DNA from 2 places in the Pediococcus parvulus genome. Region 2 is predicted to be linked to the other one. Evidence: a T-box and tRNA genes for the amino acid it is inferred to sense, from the RefSeq annotation. Region 2 holds a T-box; the other holds one or more tRNA genes.
What was found. The T-box of region 2 lies ahead of trpS (tryptophan--tRNA ligase). A T-box ahead of a tRNA ligase gene usually reads a tRNA of that ligase, here a tRNA-Trp.
Positions count from the first base shown of each region.

Region 1 (3,253 bases), 1.1 Mb from region 2:
GAAATTTGAGAGGATCTGTCCTTAGTACGAGAGGACCGGGATGGACATACCGCTGGTGTACCAGTTGTTCCGCCAGGAGCATCGCTGGGTAGCTACGTATGGATGAGATAAACGCTGAAAGCATCTAAGTGTGAAACTCGCCTCAAGATGAGATTTCCCATTCCATTTATGGAAGTAAGACCCCTGAGAGATGATCAGGTAGATAGGTTGGGAGTGGAAGTGTAGTGATACATGGAGCGGACCAATACTAATCGGTCGAGGACTTAACCACAAAGTGGTGTTCTTGAAGAGAAGGATTCGATATTATTTAGTTTTGAGAGAATAAATTTCTTTCACACGAGCCACGAAGGTGGATCGGAGAAGTGTGGTGGCGATAGCGAGAAGGATACACCTGTTCCCATGTCGAACACAGAAGTTAAGCTTCTTAGCGCCGAGAGTAGTTGGGGGATCGCTCCCTGCGAGGGTAGGACGTTGCCATGCGAATATTCCGGCATAGCTCAGTTGGTAGAGCCCCTGACTGTTAATCAGGTTGTCGACGGTTCGAGTCCGCCTGCCGGAGTTAATGATATGGAGAGTTGTCCGAGCTGGCCGAAGGAGCATGACTGGAAATCATGTAGACGGATTTATCCGTCTCAAGGGTTCGAATCCCTTACTCTCCGTTGTAATTAAGTATGACCCGTTGGTCAAGTGGTTTAAGACACTGCCCTTTCACGGCAGTAACATGGGTTCGAATCCCGTACGGGTCATTTATGGAGGGTTAGCTCAGTTGGGAGAGCGTCTGCCTTACAAGCAGAGGGTCACAGGTTCGAGCCCTGTACCCTCCATTGAAATTATGGTTCCATGGTCTAGTTGGTTTAGGACGCCTGCCTGTCACGCAGGAGATCACGAGTTCGAGTCTCGTTGGAACCGTTAAAATAAAATATTTTTATTTTATATCATTTGTTTATGGCGCAGTAGCTCAGTCGGTAGAGCAACGGATTGAAGCTCCGTGTGTCGGCAGTTCGATTCTGTCCTGCGCCATATATGGAAGGGTAGCGAAGTCTGGCTAAACGCGGCGGACTGTAAATCCGCTCCTTCGGGTTCGGTGGTTCGAATCCACTCCCTTCCATTTTAATGATAGGGATATAGTTTAATGGTAGAACTACGGTCTCCAAAACCGTCGATGTGGGTTCAACTCCTACTATCCCTGCCATTGATGGCGGTAGTGGCGAAGTGGTTAACGCACCGGATTGTGGCTCCGGCACGCGTGGGTTCGATTCCCACCTACCGCCCTAAGGATTTCATTTGTTATCCTTGAGGTTTTGTATAATTAACATAACCAGATTAGATGCCGCTGTGGCGGAATTGGCAGACGCGCTGGACTCAAAATCCAGTTCCCTTTACCGGGAGTGTGGGTTCGACCCCCACCGGCGGCATTATAATGCAAATTCTTAATTTGCAATTTGTAGTGAACAAGGCGCGATATATCAGCATTATTTGATGCCTTTAGGCAGAATGTTGGGTATTGCGTTTTTAGTTTGGTACGAGTTTATATGGCGGTATAGCCAAGTGGTAAGGCAGAGGTCTGCAAAACCTTCATCACCGGTTCAAATCCGGTTACCGCCTTCAAATTAGTGAGCATGAATAAAAGAGGAATTCAGCCTTTAAAGTTGAATTCCTCTTTTTGAATTGTAATTTTTTATTTTTTATTTAACTTTATAATTTTACGAATACTCATGATAATATCGGTAAAATCATAGGCTGCAAAAATTGTAATAATCCATCGATAACCATTCGATGAATCTGTTGTTAGCAAAAAATACATAAAGAATATGCCAAATAGGAGATCCAAAATCATATTAATCAGCATTGCTCGTGTAACCTTAATTTTCATAAAAAGACCTTTCTCAATTCATACGTTAACTCAATCATATCACAAAATAATTTTTTAATGCAGCTTCTCCTTGACAATTTACGTTTACAAATGTAATCTAATAAATGAAGATTACGTTTGTAAACGGGAGGAATTGAAATGACAGAGGAATTGCCGATTACCACTTCTGAGTGGGAAGTTATGCGTATCATCTGGACACTAGGTGAAGCTACTAGTACGGAAGTAATTCAATTATTAGTAAAGAAGCGTGATTGGAAGGCATCAACAGTTAAAACTTTGATTGGTCGCTTAATGCAAAAACAAATGTTAACTGCCAAAAAAGAGGGGCATTCAAACATTTATCAATGCACAATTTCTGAGCGGGTTGCAATGCAAAGAGAAGCCACGCGCCTGTTTCAAAATATGTGTGCAATGAAAAACGGCGAAGTGTTGGCACAACTTGTTAGTGAGATTCAGTTAAGTAAGACGGATATAGAAAAATTGCAAGCAGTGTTAGCGGATAAAATTAAAGATGCACCAGACGAGGTTGCATGTAACTGTCTGCCAAAGGAGGAAACTAGAGAATGAATCATTCAAAAATGAAAATGGAAATGAACAATGGTGAAATGGACATGGATATGGATCAAGATATGATGAATCATGGTGGTCATATGATGCATATGGGAAACTTAAAGCAAAAATTCTGGATATCTTTAATTTTGACAATTCCCATTATTCTAATGAGTCCAATGATGGGGATGAACTTGCCATTTCAATTTACGTTTAACGGATCTGATTGGATTGTTGCAATTTTAGCTACGGTACTGTTTTTCTATGGTGGGAAACCATTTTTTAGCGGCGCAAAAGGAGAATTACAAGCCCGTCAACCTGCCATGATGATGTTGATTGCGATGGGGATTTCAGTTTCTTATATTTATAGCATCTATGCGTTTGTTGCTAACGACATTCTTAAAATTCAACCCCAAAAAGAAAGCTTTTTCTGGGAACTATCAACGCTGATTGTGATTATGTTACTTGGACACTGGATTGAAATGAATGCAGTCATGCATGCTGGAAGTGCCGTTGATGCATTAGGAAAGCTCTTACCAGATGAGGCACATCTTGTATTAGATGACAGAGTTCAAGAAATTAAGAGCTCTGAAATAAAGGAAACCCAAATCATACAAGTACGCGCCGGTGAAAAAATTCCGGCCGATGGAGTCTTAGTTTCGGGTGAATCTAGTGTAAACGAAGCTATGGTTACTGGTGAAGCTCAGCAAGTCACAAAAAAAGTTGGTAACAATGTGATTGGTGGTTCAATTAATGGGGATGGCACGTTTGAATTTAGAGTGACTGGAACAGGGAAAACGGGTTATTTAGCGCAGGTCCAAAAGCTAGTTT
Region 1 covers NZ_OZ061292.1:909,636-912,888, forward strand. Annotated here, with positions in the region: rRNA gene AB3217_RS04405 (23S ribosomal RNA) at 1-271, shown strand, start outside; rRNA gene rrf (5S ribosomal RNA) at 364-480, shown strand; tRNA gene AB3217_RS04415 (tRNA-Asn) at 487-559, shown strand; tRNA gene AB3217_RS04420 (tRNA-Ser) at 570-659, shown strand; tRNA gene AB3217_RS04425 (tRNA-Glu) at 674-746, shown strand; tRNA gene AB3217_RS04430 (tRNA-Val) at 752-824, shown strand; tRNA gene AB3217_RS04435 (tRNA-Asp) at 835-909, shown strand; tRNA gene AB3217_RS04440 (tRNA-Phe) at 948-1,020, shown strand; tRNA gene AB3217_RS04445 (tRNA-Tyr) at 1,026-1,108, shown strand; tRNA gene AB3217_RS04450 (tRNA-Trp) at 1,119-1,192, shown strand; tRNA gene AB3217_RS04455 (tRNA-His) at 1,199-1,271, shown strand; tRNA gene AB3217_RS04460 (tRNA-Leu) at 1,330-1,415, shown strand; tRNA gene AB3217_RS04465 (tRNA-Cys) at 1,535-1,605, shown strand; gene AB3217_RS04470 (CopY/TcrY family copper transport repressor) at 2,012-2,440, shown strand; gene AB3217_RS04475 (heavy metal translocating P-type ATPase) at 2,437-3,253, shown strand, end outside.
Region 1: it has a tRNA-Trp gene. The T-box ahead of trpS (tryptophan--tRNA ligase) is inferred to sense a tRNA for this amino acid. The anticodon was not compared.

Region 2 (3,253 bases):
GGAAGTGTTTGGCAGCGAGTTTGCGGCCTAAATAATGAATTTCATCGTCATAACTTTCAAATGCACGTAATCGCTTTTTGCCAATTAAGTCGTTATATTCTTCGTTACTTAAATGGTCAATGGTTTCATGAATCCAATCAGCATTGGTTTCTTCATCAAGTCGTTTTTTTAATTGTTTAATTAACGTGTTTTTAGTTTTTAAAAAGCGATCGGCTGGACGCATTGTGTCCGGCAAATCTGTATAAATTTTTCGAATATCAGTGGCTTTAAAGAATGGCTTTTCTTCAAACATGACATTGGTAAATTGAATTTTATCTGGGGACAAATTGTTCACATAGTTAGCAACCAATCGCATAAAATCTGGTCCTTCAATAAATTCAGCCAATTCTACATCAGCGCCAGTCATATTTGAATTGTGCTCGTATCGATCAAAAACCGTTTCAACATTCAATCCCTGAAAACGTTGAGAGAGAAAATCAGCCAGCGTGATTTGGCGCATGTTTCGTTCACCCAAGCTTGGTAAAACGTCAGAAATATATCGACTATACAAGCGATTAGGTGAGAACAATACAATTTCATCCGCATTTAACGAAGTACGACTATGATAAAGTAAAAAAGCAATTCGCTGCAAGATAGCGGAAGTTTTGCCACTACCGGCGACACCTTGGACAACCAATAAATCACTAGTGGTATCGCGAATGATGTCATTTTGTTCTTTTTGAATCGTGGCTACAATATTAGCCATGTAAGTATCATTCTGTTGTCCGAGTACTTCTTGCAGAATCTCATCAACAACAGTTTCATTGGTGTCAAACATGTTAGTGATTTTACCAGATTGAATAGAAAACTGGCGCTTTTTCACCAAATCAGTATTCATTTTACCGGCAGGAGTTTGGTAGGAGACATTTCCTAAAGTGCCATTGTAGTAGATACTTGAAATTGGCGCCCGCCAGTCGTAAATAAGAAAATTTTCGTGTTCATCAGCAAACGAAGCGGTTCCGATATATAGGGGTTCTACGTCAGTTTCACCAGGATCTTGAATATCGATGCGGCCAAAATAGGGTGAATCCTGTAACTGCTTGTAGGTAGCAACTTGTCGTTTAAGGATACTTTCGTTTTCAACGGCACGTGCAACCAGGCCTTTTTGTTGTTGAACTTCGGCATTGGTTTCGATCCGATCATCAACTTCAAAGGTATTGATTTTTGCGTTTTGAGAGTAATTACTTTCAACAGATCGCGTTTCGGAGTGGGCCTGATCGACCAATTTTTGAGTGTGATTGGCTTGTGCTTCAATTTTTTGAATGACGTGATCAACGCGGGTTTGTTCGGATTTAAGTTCATTTGAATCAACGGTGCTCAATTGCATGACTCCCTTAGTGTAAAAGCATTTTAGTGTTACGATATTCTAGGCTGTTTGGAGGAGAAAGTCAAGCGAAGTCAATCGGGTGATGTTGAGCTGTCAGGAGGATGAGGCCAAGTTCCTGTGGTGAAGATTTGGCACAAGAATCAATATTTATTATAAAAACAAGACTTGCTCCCAAAACTAAAGATAGGTACAATGAACATATCAAGTTCAGTGAAGAAATAAAGTAGTTTTTCACCGCCAGAGAGAAATCATTTGCTGAGAGATTTCAGAAAAACGAATTGGGTTTTGGAGAACGCTTAAACGGGGCACCGATATCTGCAATGAGTGGCAGAGTACTCTGCAAATTAGGTGGCACCACGGTGAATTCGTCCTATTACTAGTCTTACTAGTGATGGGATTTTTTATTTGCACTGAAACAAAACACAAAGAAGAGGAGATTTTATTATGACAAAAAAGCACGTAATTTTAACCGGAGATCGCCCAACAGGAAAGCTACACATTGGTCATTATGTGGGTTCACTTAAAAATCGAGTTGAATTACAAAATACTGGTAATTATGACAGTTATATTATGATTGCGGATATGCAGGCTTTAACCGACAATGCGCGTGATCCAGAAAAAATTCGTAATAGTTTAATTCAGGTAGCTTTGGACTATTTAGCAGTGGGGATTGATCCAGAAAAATCCACAATTTTAGTGCAATCACAAATTCCTGCATTAAGTGAGTTGACGGAAACTTATTTGAATTTGGTGACTGTTTCTCGTTTGGAAAGAAATCCAACGGTCAAAACAGAAATCAAGCAAAAAAAGTTTGGCGAAAGTGTGCCGGCAGGATTCTTCATTTATCCTGTGAGTCAGGCTGCAGATATAACTGCGTTTAAGGCTGATACGGTGCCAGTTGGCGATGATCAGGAGCCAATGCTGGAACAGACACGTGAAATTGTGCGAACGTTTAATAATGTTTATGGAAAAGAGATTTTGGTTGAACCAGAGGGATATTTCCCACCAAAGGGATTGGGAAGAATTCCGGGCTTAGATGGTAATGCAAAGATGAGTAAGTCATTGAATAATGCGATTTATTTGTCGGATGATGAGGATACGATTCAAAAGAAAGTAATGTCGATGTATACAGATCCAAAGCATATTAAGGTGACGGATCCGGGCCATGTGGAAGGCAATACAGTTTTCACTTATTTGGATATTTTTGATAAGGATAAGAAAAAAGTGGCAGATTTGAAGGCCCAGTATCAAGCAGGGGGATTGGGAGACGTTAAAATTAAGCGATATTTGAATGAAGTGTTGCAGAATACGTTGAAACCAATTCGAGAGCGAAGAGAGCAGTATGCACAGGATATTCCTGGGGTGTATGATATTTTGAAGCGCGGTAGTGAAAAGGCGAATAAGGTGGCAAACCAAACTTTGGATGAAGTGCGGGATGCGATGGGAATTAATTATTTTAAGTGAGCGAGGCAAAAGGATAGGATAGAAAATGTAAGGCTAAGGCACGCCGAAAGCGGAAAAATCCCCGCAGTAGGCGTGCCTTGCATTTTCTATCCTGTTTTGCCGAGCTGTCCTAAGAACCAGTGAGCGGATTGAGACGGGTCTGCTTTTACTAAATAAGGGCACTGGATGCGGGGAGGATTTCCCGATGAAAGTGTGCTTATTTAGTAAAAGTGTGTCTCGAGAAGCTGTCCTAAAAATTAGTGAGCGGAACAAACCGGGAGTCTTTAGTCCGTAAGTGAGATGGATGCGGGATCGCAATCCCGCAGGAATCTTGCTTATGGATTAAAGACTGGTTTGAGAAGCTGTCCTAAAACCTAGTGAGCGGATAAAAACGTCCATGACTATAAGCATAAGTGTGCCGTCAGCAGGATGAAGTCCGGCGCT
Region 2 covers NZ_OZ061292.1:1,991,509-1,994,761, reverse strand. Annotated here, with positions in the region: gene helD (RNA polymerase recycling motor HelD) at 1-1,360, opposite strand, end outside; T-box leader at 1,568-1,742, shown strand; gene trpS (tryptophan--tRNA ligase) at 1,811-2,830, shown strand.